4 regions of the Geodermatophilus sp. SYSU D00766 genome follow, and region 1 is predicted to be linked to each of the others. Evidence: riboswitches for the same ligand, from Rfam matches in the RefSeq annotation. Region 1 holds a riboswitch; each other region holds the start of a gene.
The links. A riboswitch is a leader RNA that binds a small molecule or an ion and turns the genes downstream of it on or off. The one in region 1 is predicted to bind cyclic di-AMP.
Positions count from the first base shown of each region.

Region 1 (4,609 bases):
TCGGCGCCCGGCCGTCGCGCTGGGCGCGGGCGGTGCGGGCCAGCAGGGTGCGGGCGGTGGCGGGCAGCACGGGCTCGGGCATGCCCGGAACGGTAGGTCAGGCCCGCGCGGGTGCCGCGAGCCTCCTGGTGCGGCCGGCCCAGCGCTCGAACACCACGGTGGCCAGCGGCGGGATCGAGGCGGCGAGCGCAAGCAGCGTCGTCCACGGCGACCAGCGCAGCACCCGGGACGCGACCAGCGCGACGGCGACGTAGGCGACGAACACCGCGCCGTGGACCGGGCCGAACACCTGCACGCCGACCTCGGAGGTCTCCGGCACGTACTTGACGTACATGCCGGCGAGCAGGCCCACCCAGGACAGCGCCTCGGCGACGGCGACGACGCGGAAGGCGGTGGCGACGGTGCGGGGGTTCATCGGTACGCGGTCCTCAGGCGTCGGCGGCAGCTCCGCAGGGACCAACGCGGCAGCCGGTCCCCCGGCTCCCCGTCCCGCTGTGACCCCGGTGACGTGCCGGAGCGGCCGCCCTCCAGGGTCCCGCGCCGACCGTGCGAGGCGTGGGGGGAAGGGTGGTCCTTCAGCCGATGCGGCGGGCTCCGGAGTAGCTGCCCATCGAGTCGATGCTGGCCACCTTGACGACGTCGCCGGAGGTCGGCGCGTGGACCATCTGGCCGTTGCCGATGTAGATGCCCACGTGGCTGACCGGGCTGTAGAAGAAGACCAGGTCACCGGGCTGCAGGTCGGCCTTCGACACCGCCGTGCCCATCTGCGACTGCATCTTGCTGGAGTGCGGGAGGCTGATCCCGGCGGCCTGGAAGGCGTACTGCGTCAGGCCGGAGCAGTCGAACGAGCCCGGCCCGGCGGCCGCCCACACGTAGGGCTTGCCGCGCTGGGCCATGGCGGTGGCGACGACGGTGCCGGCGACGCCGCTGGCCGGGGCCGGGGCCGCGGCCGGCGCGGAGGACGCGGTGGGGGCCTCCTCGGCGGCGGGCTCCTCGCGGTCCTCGTCGCGGCTGGCCCGCTGGTCCCCGGCGGCGTGCGCGGCGGCGGCGGCCTCGAGCGCGGCGCGCTGCTCCTCGGCGCTGAGCCGGGAGAAGTCGGCCTGGTAGGCGGCGATCTGGCCCTCGAGGTCGGCCTGCTGGGCGGCCACGGCGTCGTACTGGCGCTGGGCCTCGGCGGCGGCCTCGGCGGCCGCGGTCTGCGCGGCGGTGGCGGTCTCGGTGGCCGCGACGGCCTGGCCGAGCAGCTCGCCCTGGTAGCCGGCGACGCCCTGCAGGAGGCTGACGCGGTTGACGAACTCGTCGGCGTCCTCGCTGGTCATGAGGGCCTGGAACGAGCCCATGCCGTTGCCGGTGTAGGCCGACCGGGCGATCCCGACGACCTGCCGGCGGGCGGTGTCGACCTCGGCCTGCGCCTGGGCAAGGGACGCGGCGGCGGCCTCGGCCGCGGCCTGCTGGGCGGCCAGTGCCTCCCGGGCCTCGTTGAACTGCTCGGTGACGACCTCGAGGTCGTGCCCGCGGGCGGCCACCAGCTGCGCGGCCTCGGCCGCCGTGGTGGGCTCCTCGGCCAGGGCCGCGGACGGGACGACCCCCACGCCGACGCCGAGACCGAGGGCCCCGGCGAGGACGAGGGCGGCGCGGCGGCCGGGCCGGCGGTGCGGGCGGCCGGTCGCGCCGGGGACGGACGTGCGCAGGGACGCCACGCGGTGGTTCTCCTCTTCCCAGGCCGCCTACCGGGTTAGCTGACGGGTTCGGGCGTGGACTCGCCCGGCGCGTGCGGACACGCGCTGCACCCCAGGACTGCGATGGGTCCCCGGCCCGGCGCACCCGAGGGGCGCACCGGCTCGACGGCGTCCTCGGGGTGTCACCCAGGTCAGTGACGGAGCGCCCCGTTGGACACACACAGAGTAAGGGGCGTGACGGACCCGTGACAATCACCGCGGTGTAATCACATCGGTGACGTTCCGTGGTGGTGCGGCTACGGACACGCGGGACCCCGCCCGTTTGACCGGCCGCCGGGGCGTGTAGGAGTCAGGGCATGTCCTCCTCCACGCGGATGCGCCTGGCCCGGCCGCTCGTCGTGCTCGCGCTGCTCGGCTCCCTCACCGCCTGCGGCGACAACACCGACTTCTCCCGCGGGCCCACCAACTGCGACGCCAGCGGCGAGAACGCCAGCAACGAGAACGACGCCAGCTGCCAGGAGACCGGCCCGAATCCCGGCAACGACGCGCCGACCACCGACGACAGCTCCGAGGACTGAGCACCGCACCGGCGCCACTCCGACGGGCGCGCGCCCGCGGGGGCTGGTGCCATGAGCGGGTGACTCCGGAACGCAGGTGGACCGCGGCCCGCCTGCGCGCCGAGGTGCACACCCTGCTGCGCGGGGCCCAGCGGCTGCTGCGCGGCCGCGACCTCGCCCTCATCTCCGCCGGCCTGACCTTCTACGCGGGCATCGCGGTGGTGCCGCTGCTGCTGGTCGCCGTACGGCTGACCGCTCTGGTGACCTCGGCGGAGGAGGTGCGGGCGCTCACCGCGCGGCTGACCGAGCTGCTGCCCACGCCGCTGGGCGCCCCGGAGGCGGTCGAGCGGCTGGTCGAGGCCGGCACCCACCTCGACCTGCTGGGCTTCGTCCTGGCGCTGGTCCCGCTGACCTTCTACGGCGAGGGGCTGCGCCGCGCGCTGCTGCGCTTCAGCCAGCGCCGGGAGAACCTGACCGGCTGGCGCGGCCGGCTGCTCACCCTGCCGCTGGTCGTCGCCACGCCGCTGCTGCTCTACCCGCTGCTGCTGGCCGCCCGGGTGATGGCCGACCTGGCCCGCGAGGACGGCGTCGGGGCGGCACTCGGCCGCTTCGCCGTCGGCTACTACACCGTGCTGTTCGTCCTGACCGTGCCGGTGCTGTGGGGGTTCGGCGTCGTCTCGGGCGGCCAGCTGCGCTGGGGTGCGCTGACCAGCGGGGCGCTGTTCACCGCGGCCTGCCTGTCGGGCTTCCTGCAGGGCTTCGTGGTGTTCCTGTCCCTGCCGCTGGACCTGGGTGCCCCCTTCGGCGGCCTGGTCGTCGTCGGGGCGGTGGTCGCCGTCGGCCTGTGGCTGTTCCTGCTGCACCTGGTGCTGCTGGCCGGGTGGCTGCTCACCCAGTCACTCGACGAGCGGCTCGGCCGCCGTCACGCGGCCGGCGCCCCGCCCCACTCCGGGGGGACCTGGGGCGGGGCGGGTGGAGGCGGCGCCGCGGGCGCGGGCTCCGCGGGCGCCGTGGGGGGCACCTCCGGCTCGGGTCCCGGCTCGGGGACGGGCACCGTCGGCACCTCGGGCTCCGGTGCGGGCGCCTCCGGCACCGGGGCCGGCTCGGGCGCCGGCGCCTCGGGGGCCGGTTCGGGCTCGGGCGCCGGGAGGGGTGCGGGGTCGGGCTCCGGCTCGACGTAGTCGCTGCCGTTGCTCACCAGGATCGACACGACCTGGCCGGGCACCGCACGGGCACCGCGCGGCGGGCTGGTGCCGAGGAAGGTGCCGGCCGCCTCGTCGCTGTCGACCCGCAGCGTCTGCGGGGTGAACCCGGCCTCGCGCAGCGCCCGCTCGCAGGCGCGCACGCCGCCGCAGCCGGGCACCGGGCGGGTGTTGCCGTTCTGCACCGTCTCGTCGGCCGGCGGGAACTCCCCGCTCCCCCGGGCGGTGAGGACCGGCTCCATCGCGTCGTGCCAGATCGTGGCGCCCTTGCCGCCGCCGAACCCGCCGACGTCCTCGTTCTGCTTGGGGTTGAGCACCATGACGCTCGCGGTGATCTCGGGCGTGTAGCCGACGAAGGCCACCGAGTAGTTGTCCTGCGACGTGCCGGTCTTGCCGGCGATCTGGTGCCCGCGGACGTAGGCGCGCGACCCGGTCTGCCCCGGGTTCCCGGGCTCGACGTCCTTGCGCAGCATCTGGTTCATCGTCGTGGCCACGCCCGGCGGGATGGCCTCGGGCGTGCACCGGTCCCCCACCGGCAGCGGCTCGCCGTCGGCACCGACGGCCGGCTGTCCGGTGGCGTCGAGGACGGCGGTCACCGGGACGACGTCGCACTGGGTGCCGTTCGCGGCGAACGTGGAGTACGCGCTGGCCAGCGCCAGCGGGCTGGTGGCCTCGGCGCCGAAGGTGAACGAGCCGCGGTTCTCGTCGATGATCTGCTGCGGCAGCTCCGGCGGGCTGAACTGGAACAGGCCCGCCGCCTCGGCCATCCGCACCGGCTCCTCGACGCTGCCGAGGGCGTCCTCGAGCGCGAGGAAGTAGGTGTTGGAGGACTGGTAGAGCGCCGTCTCCAGGTCCAGCGTCGAGCGGTACCGGCCGGCGTTGCGCACGCAGTACCGGCCGTCGGTGTCACGGCCCTGGCAGGGGCCGCTGTAGACCCGGGAGACGTAGGGGTCGGGGGCGTTGAGCGTGTAGTAGGACGAGTAGCCGCGGGCCAGGGCGGCGGCGGCCACGAAGACCTTGTACGTCGAGCCCGAGCCCTGGCTGGCCGCCACGTTGAGGTTGAAGGACTCCTGCGTCGGGTCGGTCCGGTCGTAGCCGAAGGTCCGGTTGACGCTCATCGCCAGCAGGTGGCCGGTGCCCGGCTCGACGGCGGTGAACATGCCGGCCAGCG
Region 1 is NZ_JBJGYI010000006.1:81,250-85,858, reverse strand. It holds gene ACI8AD_RS07620 (serine hydrolase domain-containing protein) at 1-82, opposite strand, end outside; gene ACI8AD_RS07615 (DUF3817 domain-containing protein) at 98-415, opposite strand; gene ACI8AD_RS07610 (C40 family peptidase) at 576-1,700, opposite strand; cyclic di-AMP (ydaO/yuaA leader) riboswitch at 1,708-1,844, opposite strand; gene ACI8AD_RS07605 (hypothetical protein) at 2,036-2,257, shown strand; partial or broken gene ACI8AD_RS07600 (YhjD/YihY/BrkB family envelope integrity protein) at 2,317-3,135, shown strand; gene ACI8AD_RS07595 (transglycosylase domain-containing protein) at 3,159-4,609, opposite strand, start outside.

Region 2 (4,609 bases), on a different contig from region 1:
ATGCCGTGCGTGTAGTTGAGCCCGGCCATCTGCTCGTGCCCGACCTCGGGGTTCACACCCACCAGGTCGGCGTGCTCGAGGCTGTGGATGAAGGCGATGGCGTGGCCGATGGTCGGCAGGAAGATGTCGCCGCGCGGCTCGTTGGGCTTGGGCTCCAGCGCGAAGCGCAGGCCGTAGCCGCGGTCCTCGGAGTACTGGGCCAGGGTGTCGATGCCCTCGCGGTAGCGGTCGAGCGCGGCCTTGAGGTCCTTGGCGCCGTCGACCTCGGTGCCCTCGCGGCCGCCCCACAGCACGTAGGTGGAGGCGCCGAGCTCGGCGGCGAGGTCCATGTTGCGCATGACCTTGCGCAGCGCGTACCGGCGGACGCCGCGGTCGTTGGCGGTGAGCGCGCCCTCCTTGAACACCGGGTGGGTGAACAGGTTGGTGGTGACCATCGGGACGACCAGGCCGGTGTCGGCCAGCGTCTGCTTGAACCGCTCGATGGTCTTGGTGCGCTGGCTGTCGTCGCTGCCGAAGGGGATCAGGTCGTCGTCGTGGAAGGTGACGCCGTAGGCGCCGAGCTCGGCGAGCTTCTCGACGGACTCGACCGGGTCGATCGCGGGGCGGGTCGCGTCGCCGAAGGGGTCGCGCGCCGGCCAGCCGACGGTCCACAGACCGAAGCTGAACCTGTCCTCACGGGTGGGCTGCAGGGGCATGGGGATCCTTCCGCCGGGCACCGGGGCGCTCGTCCGGGTGACGCGGGCCACCGCTTTTGTGCTGCGGTAGAACATAAACGATCCGGGCCGATAACCTCAACCCGTGGACGACGGCCGCGCGACGACCGGCGCCCGGCAGTCGACGCTGCGGGCGACCAACCTGGCGCTGGTGCTGCGCGCGGTGTGCGCCGACCCCGGCGAGCTGTCCCGGGCCGGCGTCGCGGCGGCGCTGGGCACCGCTCGCGGCACGGCGTCCCGCCTGGTCGACGACCTGGTCGCCGGCGGCCTGCTCGACGAGGTGGAGCGCGGGCCCGCCGCGCGCCGCGGCCGCCCGGCCACCCCGCTCGCTCCGGGCTCCCGGCCGGCGGGGCTGGGCATGCAGGTCGACGCCGGGCTGGTCGCCGTGCGGGTGCTGGACCTGCGCGGGCGGACGGTGGCCGAGCGGCTGCACGAGGAGGACCTGCGCGGCAGCGACCCGGGGACCACGCTGGCCCTGCTCGGCCGGCTGGGCGCCGAGGTCCTCGCCGCGCTGCCCGACGGCGTCCGGGTGGTGGGGACGGGACTGGCGCTGCCGGGCCTGGTCGACGCCGGGCGGGGCCTGCTGCTGCGCGCGCCCAACCTGGGCTGGTCGCGGGTGCGCCCCGCCGAGGTGCTCGCCGACCTCCTCCCCGGCGCGCCGGTGCCGGTGCTGGGCAACGAGGCCGACCTGGCCGCGCGCAGCGTGGCGGAGGACGCGCCGGGCCGCCCGGGGGCGCACCGCGACTTCGTCTACCTGTCGGGGCAGATCGGCATCGGCGGCGCCGCGGTGCTGGCCGGCCGCGTGATGACCGGCAGCTCCGGCTGGGCCGGCGAGATCGGCCACGTCTGCGTCGACCCGGCCGGGCCGGACTGCCCGTGCGGGTCGACGGGGTGCCTGGAGCGCTACGCCGGCCGGCTGGCGCTGCTGGCCGCCGCCGGGGTGCCCGCCGACGCCGGCCCCGCCGAGCTGCGGTCCCGGGCCGAGGCCGGCGACCCCGGTGCCCGCCGCGCCCTGGACAGTGCGGCGTGGGCGCTCGGCGTCGCGCTGGCCGGGGTGGTCAACGTGCTCGACATCCCCACGGTCGTCCTGGGCGGGCACCTCGCCGAGCTCACCGGCCTGCTGCGCCCGCGGCTGGAGGAGCACCTGGCCCGGCGGGTGCTCTCGGCCCGGTGGCGCCGGCCGGAGGTGGCGGCGGGCGGCACCACGCCGGCCGCGGGGGCGACCGGCGCGGCGCTGCGCGCCCTCGACGCGGTGCTCGAGGACCCGGTGCGGTGGCTGGGCGGGATCCCTCAGCCGGTGTAGTTGACGTGCACGTGGTCGTAGTGGTTGGCCGTGGCGCTGCCCCGGTCCTCCATCTGCGACCACGAGCCGCCGGGCGAGGAGAGCATCTTCTGCTCGTAGATCAGGTAGTCGACGCCGAGCTCGTCCCAGTGCGCGATGTGGTACTGCACGATCGCGTCACCGAGGGCCGTGTCGCTCATGACCATGTAGTCCAGCGCCAGGCCCGAGGGGTGCCCACCGGGGTCGGTCGCGCTGGCGCGGGTGCCGCCGAGGGTGATCGAGGCGGCGCCGGGGACGTTGCTGACCACGGCGTCGGCGGCGGCCTGCACCACCGCGCGCACGGGGCCGGAGGTGTTGGTGATCCGGGCGACCCGCGACGCCGTGGTGCCGGTGGCCGAGGACGACGAGGAGGACGCCGCCGCCGGGGCGGCCTCGGCGGACCCCTGGTCGGCCGAGGCGGCCTGCTCGGCCTCCGCGGCGGCCTGCGCCTGCGCCGCCTCGGCGGCGGCCTGCGCCTCGGCGGCCGCCTGGGCCTCCGCCGCCGCCTGCGCCTCCGCGGCGGCCCGCGCCGCGGCCTCGGCGGCCTGGGCGTCGAGCACGGCCTGGTCGGCGCCGGCCTGCGCCTGCGCGGCGGCGGTCTCGGCGGCCTCGCGGCTGCCGCGGCTGGCCGCGAGGGCCTCCAGCGGCTGCAGGTCCTCCGGCTGCACCGGCGGTGCCTCGGCGGCCGGGCCGGTGCGCGCGGGCAGGCCCAGCGCCTGGGCGACGGTCACCGTCTCCGACGTCCCGGCCTGCGCCTCGGCGGCCGGGTCGGGGGCGACGAGCACGTTGGCCAGCAGTGCGCCGGCGGCCGCCACGCCCAGCAGCAGGGCGGGCCGGCGGACGGGCGGGCGGCGGCGCGCGGGGCCGTCGGGGGTGTCGGGCGAACGGCGGATCTCGGCGGTGGCGGCGTCCGTGCCGGTGGTGCGGGCGTCCATGCGGTGGGGGTGCTCCAGGGGGAGGCACGGCGCGGCCGGGGCGGCGCCGTGGTGGGGTGCGGGCAGGAGGCGGCACGGCCGTCGCGCGCGACGCGGGCGCACCGGCGTACGCCGTCCGGGAGGCCCGGACGGGCGCGGTGCGGCGTCGGGGACGGCCGGGCGCGGTCAGATGCGGGAGCGCACCCGGGTGCGGCGGAGCCGGCGGGGTGGTGCGGTCGTGCTGCAGAAGCGCGCCATCCGGCGGCTCTCCGTTTCTCCCGATGGCCGCCTACCGGGTCAGCTGACGGGTTCGGGCGGGAAGCAGCCCTACCCGCGGCCGGACGGCGTCCGGCGTGCGGGATTCACCCCAGTGGTGCGGTGGGTCCCCGGCTCGCCCCGGAGGGCGACTCGGCGGCATCCGTCCGGACTCCCCGGACGGGGACGCGACGACCGGTCGGACGGCGGCCACGGTAGTGGCCGTTACCGCTCCGTGACAATCTCGGCCCGGGCGAGCGTGACGAGCGTCGCGTCCCCGCCCGGCGTGTCGCCGGCGCCGCGCCCGGCCCGGCTCAGCTGCCGAGCAGCCGGCGCAGCCAGTCGACCTGGGTGCGGACCGACCACAGCGCGACCCGGCCGGGCACGGTGACCGCGACGCGTGCCAGCCGCGCGCCCAGCCGCAGCAGGTCGGCGTACTCGGCCGGGCGGGGCGCGGCGGCTGGACCGCGGCCGGCGGCCCCCGGCGGTGCCGGGGGACGCCCGGCCGGCGGCCCGGGGTCGGGCGCGGGCTCGCTCCAGGCCTCGGCGTCGGGGGTGCCGGACTCGGGCACCAGCAGGTCCAGCGCGGTGCGGCGGCGCGGGTCGCGCAGCGAGGCGAAGGAGGGGATGGCCGGGGAGTCGGGGCCGCCGTCGTCGTCGGCCGGCGGCGCGAGCCGGTCGTCGCGCGCAGGCGTCGCGGCGCGGGGCAGGGTGGTGGGCGGCTCGGGCACGACCCGGCGGATCGCGGTGACCAGTCCCGCGCCGAGGCCGGGGACGGCGGCGAGCTCGCGGCGGGTGAGGGCGGCGAGCGCGGCGACGTCGGTGATGCCGGCGCGGGTCAGCGCGGTGACCGCCCGGGTGGGCAGGCCCAGCGCCTCGATCGTCCCCGCCGTCGCGTCCCCGGGTGAGCTGGTCGGCATGGCGGAGGACCCTAACCGCCGCCGCTCAGCCGGCCGCGCCGGTGTCGGGGGCCGGAGGGGCGCCGGCCGGTGCCGACGACGTCGCCGACCCCGCGGACGACGGCGGGGACGACGCGGGTGCCGACGGCTCCGACGTGGCCGCGTCCGTCGGCGCAGGGTCCGACGGCTCCGGGTCCGACGGCTCCGGGTCCGTGGTCGTCGGGTCGGTGGGCGGGGTGCCCGTGGGCGCGGTGTCGGTCGGCGTGGAGCCGGTCGGAGCCGTGTCCGTCGGCGTGGTGTCGGTCGGCGTGGTGTCGGTCGGTGTCGTGCCGGTCGGCGCCGTGTCCGTCGGCGCGGCGTCCGTGGGCGCGGCGTCGGTCGGTGCGGTGTCCGTCGGTGCGCTGTCGGTCGGCGCCGTGTCCGTCGGCGCGGGCTCTGCGGGCGCGGGCTCCGCGGGTGCGGTGGCCGCCGGTGCGGGGGCCGGCCCGGACAGCGCGCTCTCGGGTG
Region 2 is NZ_JBJGYI010000001.1:246,449-251,057, forward strand. It holds gene xylA (xylose isomerase) at 1-695, opposite strand, end outside; gene ACI8AD_RS01115 (ROK family transcriptional regulator) at 799-2,016, shown strand; gene ACI8AD_RS01120 (hypothetical protein) at 2,004-2,969, opposite strand; cyclic di-AMP (ydaO/yuaA leader) riboswitch at 3,219-3,372, opposite strand; gene ACI8AD_RS01125 (DNA-directed RNA polymerase subunit alpha C-terminal domain-containing protein) at 3,518-4,123, opposite strand; gene ACI8AD_RS01130 (serine/threonine protein kinase) at 4,149-4,609, opposite strand, start outside.
Region 2: linked by a shared signal. The riboswitch ahead of ACI8AD_RS01120 (hypothetical protein) and the one ahead of ACI8AD_RS07610 (C40 family peptidase) in region 1 are both predicted to bind cyclic di-AMP.

Region 3 (4,609 bases), on a different contig from region 1:
CTCGACGCCGCGGTGCGGACGCCGGAGCAGCTGCGGCAGGTCAACGCGATGTGCCGGCTGGCCGAGATGGCGCAGGTCTGACCGGGTCCGCGAGGGGTCCGGAGCGGGCTCCCGGCGCGTAGGCTCCGCCGCCTCGCACGGGTGCCCCCCGGGCCGACGGAGGCACCCGCGACGTCGTCGAGTTCCGGGGGTCCGCTTCCATGACCGACCACCCCGTCCCTCCTGACCGGCACCGGCACGCCCACCGCCCGGCGCGAGCGGACCGCCGCAGGCCCGCGCTCCTGGCCGCCGTCAGCGCTCTGGTGGTCGTCGCGGTCGCCACGGCGCTGCTCCTCGCGTCGTGGGACGGCGCCGAGGACGCGGCCACCGCGGAGCAGGCGGTGGCGACCCCCGTGGCGAGCACGCCGCCGAGCAGCCTGCCGGTGACGGCACCCGCCCCGACGACGACCGCCGAGGCGCCCGCGCCGGACGTCCCCCAGGAGTTCGTCGACGCGGTGCAGCGCATCGGCATCCCGCTGGACCCGCACACCGGCTGGGTCCTCGCCGAGGGGATCTGCGTCCGCCTCGGGCAGCCGGAGTACGACCAGTTCCGGATGTCCGAGGGCGTGGAGCGGCTCTTCCCGTCCGTGTCCGACGACCAGGCGCACGAGTTCGTGGCGATGGTGGCCGAGTCGGTCTGCGGGATGTGAGCCCCGCGGTCCCGCGATCGACGTGCGGGGACATCAGGCCGCGGGTGCCAGTGGGGTGGGAACGGTGATCTCGCTGCCATCGGGTCGGTAGGTGTGCCATCGGCCGTCGGGTTGTCGCTCGACGCGGAAGCCGTGGTGGACCTTGGTGTGGTGCCGCTCGCACAGCAACGCGGAGTTGTCGAGTGAGGTCTCGCCACCGTCGATCCAGTGCACCAGGTGGTGCACGTCGGCCCAGTGGGTCGGCGCGTCACAGCCGGCGAAGACGCAGCCGCCGTCGCGGAGTTCGACGGCCTTGCGGATGGCCGGGGTGACCACCCGCTTGGTGCGGCCGACGTCGAGCGGCTGGCCTTCCGGGCCGATGACGATGCGGGTGACCTGGCCGTCGCAGGCCAGCCAGCGGGCCCGAGCGGCGGAGATGACCGCGCCGAACCCCATGGGGGCACTGCCTGCGCCGGCCGCCGGGTCGGCCAGGTCGTCGAGGTCGACCCGCACGGCCACGTGTGGCTTGACCGTCCGCAGCACCGGCAATGCACCGGAGCCCAGGGCGTTGTCGCACAGCTGCACCAGCGCGTCACCTTGCCGCTGTGCGCGGGTGCGCTGGTCGCCGGCGGGCCGGTCGGCTTGCACGTGCGCCTCCAGCGCCGCCTGCAGCTTCTCCCCACCGACCGCGTCGAGGTGGAAGCGGCCGCTCAGGGATCCGTCGGCGTGCTTGGCCACCGTCAGCGACCGGTCCTCGGTCGGATCCGGCTCGGGACCGTCGGGATCCAGCGCGTCGAGATACCGCTGCACCACGCCGGCCAGGTCGCGGTGGTCGCAGTCGAGGGCCACCTGCGTCAGTGCCGCGTCGATCGCACCCAGGTCGACGCCCCGCGCGGTCGCAGCGGCCAGCCGCTCGGGAGTGACGACCCGAGCTGCCTCGGTGACCTGCTCGGCGGTCACCCAGCCTGCTTCGTGCGCCTCGGCCAGGGCGGGCAGGTGCTCCAGCGCCCGCCCGTTGCGCACCAACCGGGTAGCGGCCGCCAGCGAGAGTCGGCAGTGCCCACACAGCCATGACGTCATCGACTTCAGCCCGTCGCGTTCGGGCGCCTGGGACAGCTCCGCCGCCCGCACCCGGCGGGCCAGTGCGGCGTCGATCCGGTTCCGCTCAGCAACCAGCGCGGCGACGTCGTCGAGCGAGTCACCGCCGGCGGGATCGCTCGAACACATGATCGAAGCCTACCGTCAACTGAAGCGCTGCTCAAGACGAAACCGCAGGTCAAAGCCAAGTTCACGACGGACGTGGCGGCGGCTGGCCGCCGAGCACACCGGCGACCACCGCGGCCGCCTCGTGCCCGGTCCGGACCGCGTCCAGCACCGGCGCCCCGCCTCGCCACCCGGCCAGCACCCCGGCGGCGAGGGCGTCCCCGCAGCCGGTCGTGTCGCGCAGCCGCCCCTCGGGCAGCGGCGCCACCGGCACCTGCCACGTACCCGCCCGCGTGAGTACGCGGGTGGGGTGTGCGCCGGCGTGCACCACGACCAGCGGCGGCACCTCCGCGGGCAGGCCGCCGAGCAGCCCCAGCACCGCGGCCTCGGCGGCGTTGCAGAACAGCAGGTCCGCCCGCAGCCCGGCGAGCAGCCCGCGGTAGGCCGCGACCCCGTGCCGCTCGATCCGCGCCGCGGCCGCGATGTCGACGCTCACCGGCACGCCGGCGTCGCGCGCGAGGGAGGCGACGGCCACCAGCGCGTCCGGGAAGCGCAGCAGGTCGTAGCCGTCCAGGTGGACGACGGCGGCGTCGGCGAGCCACCCGGCGCGGACGTCGTCCGGTGTCAGGCCGCCCTCACCCCGGTCGGTGAGCGGCGTCCGCTCGCCGTCGGGGTGGACGAGGACCGTCGACAGCGGCGCCCGGCCGCGGCGGACCACCGCCGTCTGCACGCCCCGCGCGGCCAGGCCGGCGAGCAGCGTGTCGGTGAGCGGGTCCGCCCCGGCCCACCCGGCCAGCCGCGCCGGGGTGCCGAGCCGGGTCAGGGTCGCCGTGACGTTGGCCGGCGCCCCGCCCGCCGTCGTCGTCCGCACCACCCGCTGCTGACTCCCCGCCCGCAGCGGCTCACTGAGCTCGAGCATCTGGTCGGCGACCAGCTTGCCCACCGCCACGACCGGGCCGGAGCCGGCGCGGCGGGGCCATCGCGGGCCGTCCTCGTCGTCCACGGCGACCAGGGTGCCCCGGCCGGGGAGGCCGGCCGGGGCACCCTGCCTGAGGTGCGTCAGGCGACGCGGCGGGCGCCCGCGTAGCTCGGCATCGAGTCCAGGTCGACGACGGCGACCGGCTTGCCGGCGGTCGAGGCGTGGACCATCTGGCCGTTGCCGATGTACATGCCCACGTGCGACACCGGGCTGTAGAAGAAGACCAGGTCACCCGGCTGCAGGTCGGACTTGGCCACCGCGGTGCCGAAGGTCGACTGGAGCTTCGAGGTGCGCGGGATCGAGATCCCGGCCGCCGCGTAGGAGTAGCTGGTCAGGCCCGAGCAGTCGAAGGCGTTCGGGCCGGTGGCGCCGTAGACGTAGGGGTCACCGACCTGGGCGAGCGCGGTGTCCACGGCGACCTGGGCCGCGGCGTTGGGGGCGACCGCCGGCGCGGCGGCCACGGTCGCGGTCGCCGTCCCACCACCACCCGAGTTCGCCGAGGCCGGGAGAGGTGAGAGGACGATGCCGGCTCCGGCGATGGCGGCGACGGCGATGCCGCGGAACGAGCGGCGGGTGGTGGACGTGCGTGCAGTCGTCATCGACGACGGTTCTCCTGTTCTCCACGGCCGCCTACCGGGTTAGCTGACGGGTTCGGACGGGGGAGTCGCCCGGCGCGACGGATCGCGCTCCACCCCAGGACTGCGGTGGGTCCCCGGCCCGGGTACCGGCTCTCGTGCCGGTGCCCGGTTCGGCGTGTCCGGCGGGTGTCACACAGGGCGTGACGGAGGACCCTGGCCGGACCGCGACGACGGTAGGGAGGGGTCCCAGGCCCCTCAACCGGACCGGGGGCCCGCCACGCCCGGACCGGCTCCCGGGACTTGACACCGGCCGCACGGCGGGACACCGGCTCCGACCTGCACGGATGCACGTGCCGCCGCCGTCCTCCCGGCGACGCGCCGTCGCCGACACGCCGGGCGGGACGAGAAAGGACGTGGCGGTGCGTCCGCACACGCCGTCAACGGCCCGCCACGCGCGGGGAGCGCAGCCGCCGGGATCCCCAGGGTTGCACCGCACGTTGACGGGGCACCCGACAGGCAACCGACATGAGGAGGACCCCGTGGGGATGTTGAGGAAGCTCGTGGCTTCGGGTGTCGCCGCCAAGGTGGTGCAGGAGCTCCAGAAGCCGCAGAACCAGGCCAAGATCAAGCAGTTCATCCGCGACTACCAGAGCAAGAACAAGAAGGGCGGGACGAGCGGCCGCGCCTACTGACCCACTCCGCTCCGCACGCCCCCCGTCCCGCGTCCGGGCCGGGGGGCGTGGTGCGTCCGGGGGTGCTTCCCGCGGTCCGCGTCATGCCGGCGTCCTCGCGGCGTCCTCATGGGTGCGGGGACCACCGAGGGGGCGAGGAGCGCATGACCGAGACCACGACGACCACCACGAGGACCGGCGGGGGTGCGGCGGACCGTCGACCGCACGAGCGGCGCGAGCACGTGGAGGCACTGCGGCGGGCGGCGACCCACCTCGCGACGGCGGAGTTCCTCGAGCGCCGCGCGGACCGGTCGGTCAACGCCGCGCTCGGCGCCCTGCTGCGCGAGCGCGCCTGCGAGCGCCGGCGCCGGGCCGGGCGGATCCTCACCGACCTGGGCATGCGCCCCCCGCGCGCGGTCCACCGCAGCCGGACCTCCCGCGCCGTCACCGGCGGCTGAGCGTCAGGGGCGGCCGGCGTGGGGGACGTCGACCTCCGTGGCCAGCAGCACC
Region 3 is NZ_JBJGYI010000055.1:14,409-19,017, forward strand. It holds gene ACI8AD_RS23420 (TM0106 family RecB-like putative nuclease) at 1-81, shown strand, start outside; gene ACI8AD_RS23425 (hypothetical protein) at 201-689, shown strand; gene ACI8AD_RS23430 (DUF222 domain-containing protein) at 723-1,895, opposite strand; gene ACI8AD_RS23435 (carbohydrate kinase family protein) at 1,957-2,874, opposite strand; gene ACI8AD_RS23440 (C40 family peptidase) at 2,931-3,449, opposite strand; cyclic di-AMP (ydaO/yuaA leader) riboswitch at 3,462-3,614, opposite strand; gene ACI8AD_RS23445 (hypothetical protein) at 3,968-4,120, shown strand; gene ACI8AD_RS23450 (hypothetical protein) at 4,264-4,557, shown strand; gene ACI8AD_RS23455 (SMP-30/gluconolactonase/LRE family protein) at 4,561-4,609, opposite strand, start outside.
Region 3: linked by a shared signal. The riboswitch ahead of ACI8AD_RS23440 (C40 family peptidase) and the one ahead of ACI8AD_RS07610 (C40 family peptidase) in region 1 are both predicted to bind cyclic di-AMP.

Region 4 (4,609 bases), on a different contig from region 1:
ACTGCATCTCGTGCTCCATGTGGTTGAGCGTGCAACTACTGCACTCCGCCGAACCCCCGGCCACCCGGATCCATTCCCAGGCTCTCGTGACCGTGCCGAGACACATCCACTGCGCTGCGTGATCACCCCGGCACGTCGCGACGACCCCACTCCGACGGCCCGGTCCGCTGCCCGTCGGGCCGGTCCGGCCGGTCCCCCGGGGTGGGAGATTGTGATCACTCCGACCGGCCAGCGGGGAACCGGATCGGACGGCGTACCGAGGGGGACCGGGATGTCGCAGGTGGGTGAGGGGCGCGCACGGCACGCAGCGGCCGGGGACGACGACCCGAGACGGGCACCGAGCGGGCTCGACGGCCTGCTGGGCACGGGGCCGGTGTTCAAGACGGCGGTGCGCGGCTACGACCGCGCGCAGGTGGACACCTACGTGGACTGGGCCGAGACCGAGGTCATGGTCCTGCGGCGGGAGAACGACCACCTCCTCAGCCGCTACGCCGCCTGCTCGACCGAGCTGCAGAACGCCCGGCGCCGGCTCGCGGCGCTGGTCCGCGAGCGGCAGTCGCTGCCCGGGCCGGAGGAGGCCAGGGCCCTGGTGGCCCGGGCCGAGCAGGAGGCCGCCGCGGTCACCTCGACCGCCGAGGAGGAGGCCCGGCGGCTGCTCGCCGAGGCCCGCACCGAGGCCGAGGCGCGGCTCCGCGGGGTCGCCGAGATGCGCGAGGCGGTCATCGCGCTGCGCCAGCAGACCCGCAGCGAGGCCGCGGCCGTGCTCGAGGCGGCCCGCCGCCAGGCGGCGGAGGTGGGCCGGGCAGCGGCCGAGGAGCGCGCCCGGCTCGACCGCGCGGCCGCCGAGGCGCGCGAGCAGCGGGACCGGGAGGCCGCCGAGGTGCGCGCCCGGGCCGACGCCGAGGCGCTCGAGCGCCGGCTGGCCGCCGAGGCCGAGCTCGCGCCGCTGCGCGACGAGCGCGACCAGGCCCGCGAGTGGCTGCTCGGGCTGACCGGCCAGATCGACCGGGCCCTCGCGGTCGTCGCCGGGGCGCTGCCCGAGGACGTCCCCGTCCTCGCCGAGCGCCGGGGGACCGCCGGAGTGCCGGACGGTCGCGACCCGGTCGCCGTCGGTGATGCGTCGCAGCTCACGATGCTGCACGGGGCCGGCCGGCCCGAGGTCGCCGCGGCCTCCTGACCGGCTCGCTGAGCAGGGCGGACGCCGGCCGCGGGGTCGGCGTCCGTCCCGCCTGCACCCCACCTGTCCCGCCCGTCCCTCCGGTCCCCGTGTTGTCACGGACCGGTAACGGCCTCTACCGTGGCGGGCGTCCGGTTGGTCGTCCCTCCCCGTCCGGGGAACCTGGCCGGACGCCGCCGAGTCGTGTCCGTCCCCGCGGACGCGAGCCGGGGACCCACCGCAGTGCCGGGGTGAATCGCACCCGGCGAGCTCCGCTCGCCGGCGCGTAGGGCTGCTTCCCGCCCGAACCCGTCAGCTAACTCGGTAGGCGGCTCACGGAAGGAACGGAGTCTCCGCATGCCCCGCCTCCGGGCCCCCGTGGCCCGCAGGTGCAGCCGCCGGCGCGCGCAGCGTGCCCTCGCGTCCTCCTGACGCCGGCTCGACCCTGCCCTGCCGCGCCCGGCACCGCCGGAGCCGCCGGAGACCCGCACTCCGCCAGACCCCGTAGACCGCGACCGCGTGTGCGCGCCCACGCCCCGGGCCGCCGCGTGCTCTCTCCCCCCGGAGTTCCCACCCTCATGCCCCGTAACCGCCACACCGCCTCCGACACGCCGGAGACCCTCGAGGCCGCCGCCGTCGAGGTCACCGACGTCGACGAGGCCCCCGCCCGCCGCCGCGGCCTGCTCGGCTCCCGCCGTCCGGCGCTGCTGCTCGGCACCGCCACCGCCGGCGCCCTGCTCGTCGGCGTCCTGACCGCCACCGGTACCGGCGGCAGCGCCGACACCGGGACCGACACCGCGAGCGCCTCCGTGGGCGTCGCCGAGGCGCTGGGCATCCCGCCGCAGTCCGAGGACGAGGACGCGGCCACCACCAGCGCCATCGGGGACGACACCCTCGCCTCCCTCGAGGACCTCGCCGCCTCGCGCAACCAGCGCACCGCGGTCGACGCCGCCGCCGTCGAGGCCCAGGCCGCCGCCGAGCAGGCTGCCGCAGAGCAGGCCGCCGCCGAGGAGGCCGCCCGCGTCGCCGCCGAGGAGGAGGCCGCCCGCGCCGCCGCCGAGGCCCAGGCCGCCGCCGAGGCCCAGGCCGCTGCCGAGGCTGCCGCGGCCGAGCAGGCCGCCGCCGAGCAGGCTGCTGCCGAGCAGGCCGCTGCCGCCGCGCCGGCCGCCGCGGCCACCGAGGCGCCGGCCGCCAGCAGCAGCGGCTCGAGCACCGCCAAGAGCGGGTCGTTCAAGGACTACGCGCTCAGCCTCGTCGGCGCCGAGCAGTTCTCCTGCCTGGAGAAGCTGTGGGGCAAGGAGAGCGGCTGGAACCCCACCGCGCAGAACCCCACCAGCACCGCCTACGGCATCGCGCAGTTCCTCGACTCCACCTGGGCCAGCACCGGCATCGCCAAGACCTCCGACGGTTACCTGCAGATCGACGCCGGCCTGATCTACATCAACGACCGCTACGGCTCGCCGTGCGAGGCCTGGGCCCACTCGCAGGCCACCGGCTGGTACTAGAAGGACCCGCTGCCCCCCACACCTCGCTCCGCTCGGCGGGGGCCCCTGCACCGGGGCCGTTCCAGCACGTCACCCAGGGGGGCCGTTCCGGTACGTCACTGAGGGAGGGCCGGTGACCAGGGTGGTGCCCGCGGCGTTCGTCCGCGCGCACACCCAGGTCCGCCGGCCCTCCCTCGTCCCGGAGGTGCGGCTGCACGTCGCCGACGACGTCGTCGCGCTGTGGGAGGCCATGGAGGACGCCGGCGGGGCCGGTGAGGACCCGCCGTTCTGGGCCGCGGCCTGGCCCGGCGGGCAGGCGCTGGCCCGGGCCGTGCTCGACGGCGCCGTCCCGGTGGCCGGCCGCCGCGTCCTCGACCTCGGGTCGGGCAGCGGGCTGGTCGCCGTCGCCGCCGTCCTCGCCGGTGCCCGGCACGTGCTGGCCAGCGACGTCGACCCGTTCTCCCGGACGGCGGTCGCGGTCAACGCGGTCCTCAACGGCGTCACCGGGATCAGCGTCATCGGCGACGTCCTGCACCGCGAGCCCCCCGACGTCGACCTCGTCCTGGCCGGGGACGTCTGCTACGACCGCGTGATGACCGAGCGGGTGCTGCCCTTCCTCGACCGGGCCCGCGCCCGCGGCAGCGCCGTCCTCGTCGGCGACCCGGGCCGGCCCTACCTGCCGCACGAGCGGCTCGAGCCGGTCACCGTCCTCGACGTGCCCGAGACCGAGGGCCCGGGCCTGCGCCGCACCACGGTGTGGCGGCTGCCCTGAGCGCCCCCGGGCACCGAGCCGCGCTCGGTAGGGTCGCCGCCGTGGCCGCACCGCTCCCCGTCCCGCCCGGCGGCAGCCGCGGACGCCGCGCCCGCCGCCCCTCCGGCGACGACCGCGAGCGGGCCATCCTCACCACCGCCGAGGAGCTGCTCGGGCAGCGTCCGCTGGCCGACATCTCCGTCGACGACCTCGCGCGGGGAGCGGGCATCTCCCGGCCGACCTTCTACTTCTACTTCCCGTCCAAGGACGCCGTCGTGCTCGCGCTGCTCGACCGGGTGGTCGAGGAGGCGCGCGCCTCCCGGGCCGCGGCGCTGCGGCGGGCCGGCGACGACGTCCGCGCCGGCTGGCGGGGCGCGCTCGAGGCGGTCCGCGACACCTTCCTCGCCCACCGCGCGCTCACCACCGCGGCGGCGTCCCTGCTGGCCACCAGCGCCGAGGTGCGCGCGCTGTGGTCGCAGGTGATGGAGCAGTTCGTCGCCGAGACCGCCGCCGCCATCGAGGCCGAGCGGGCCCGGGGCGCCGCCCCGCCCGGGCCGCCCGCCCGCGACCTCGCCGTCGCACTGAACTGGATGGACGAGCGGGTCATCCACGCGACCGCCACCGGGACGACGCCCGCGCTGGCCGAGGACGACCTGCTCGACGTGCTGCTCACCGTGTGGCTGCGCACCGTCTACGGCGGTGACGGCCCGGCCGCCGCCCCCGGTTGACCGACGCGCCGTCGACCGACTCGACAGTGTGTCGAGTACCGTCGTGCAGGTCACCCCGGCCGTCCCGAGGAGCGCCATGACCGAGCCCAGCACCGCCCGCCACGTCGACGTGCTGATCGTCGGCGCCGGACTCTCCGGCATCGGCGCGGCCTGCCACCTGCAGCGCGAGGCCCCGGGCCGGACCTACGCCGTCCTCGAGGCCCGTGAGGCCATCGGCGGCACCTGGGACCTGTTCCGCTACCCGGGCGTGCGCTCGGACTCGGACATGTTCACGCTCGGCTACTCCTTCCGGCCGTGGACCGACCCGAAGGCGATCGCCGACGGCGCCTCCATCCGCGAGTACGTGCAGGACACCGCCCGCGAGTACGGCGTCGACCGGCACGTCCGCTACGGCACCCGCGTCGTCGCCGCCTCGTGGTCCACCGAGGACTCGCGGTGGACGGTCACCGCCGAGCGCGCGGGCACCGGCGAGACCGAGACGTGGACCTGC
Region 4 is NZ_JBJGYI010000013.1:42,924-47,532, reverse strand. It holds gene ACI8AD_RS12120 (LLM class flavin-dependent oxidoreductase) at 1-19, opposite strand, end outside; gene ACI8AD_RS12115 (DivIVA domain-containing protein) at 272-1,177, shown strand; cyclic di-AMP (ydaO/yuaA leader) riboswitch at 1,342-1,503, shown strand; gene ACI8AD_RS12110 (aggregation-promoting factor C-terminal-like domain-containing protein) at 1,735-2,661, shown strand; gene ACI8AD_RS12105 (class I SAM-dependent methyltransferase) at 2,774-3,412, shown strand; gene ACI8AD_RS12100 (TetR/AcrR family transcriptional regulator) at 3,454-4,119, shown strand; gene ACI8AD_RS12095 (flavin-containing monooxygenase) at 4,196-4,609, shown strand, end outside.
Region 4: linked by a shared signal. The riboswitch ahead of ACI8AD_RS12110 (aggregation-promoting factor C-terminal-like domain-containing protein) and the one ahead of ACI8AD_RS07610 (C40 family peptidase) in region 1 are both predicted to bind cyclic di-AMP.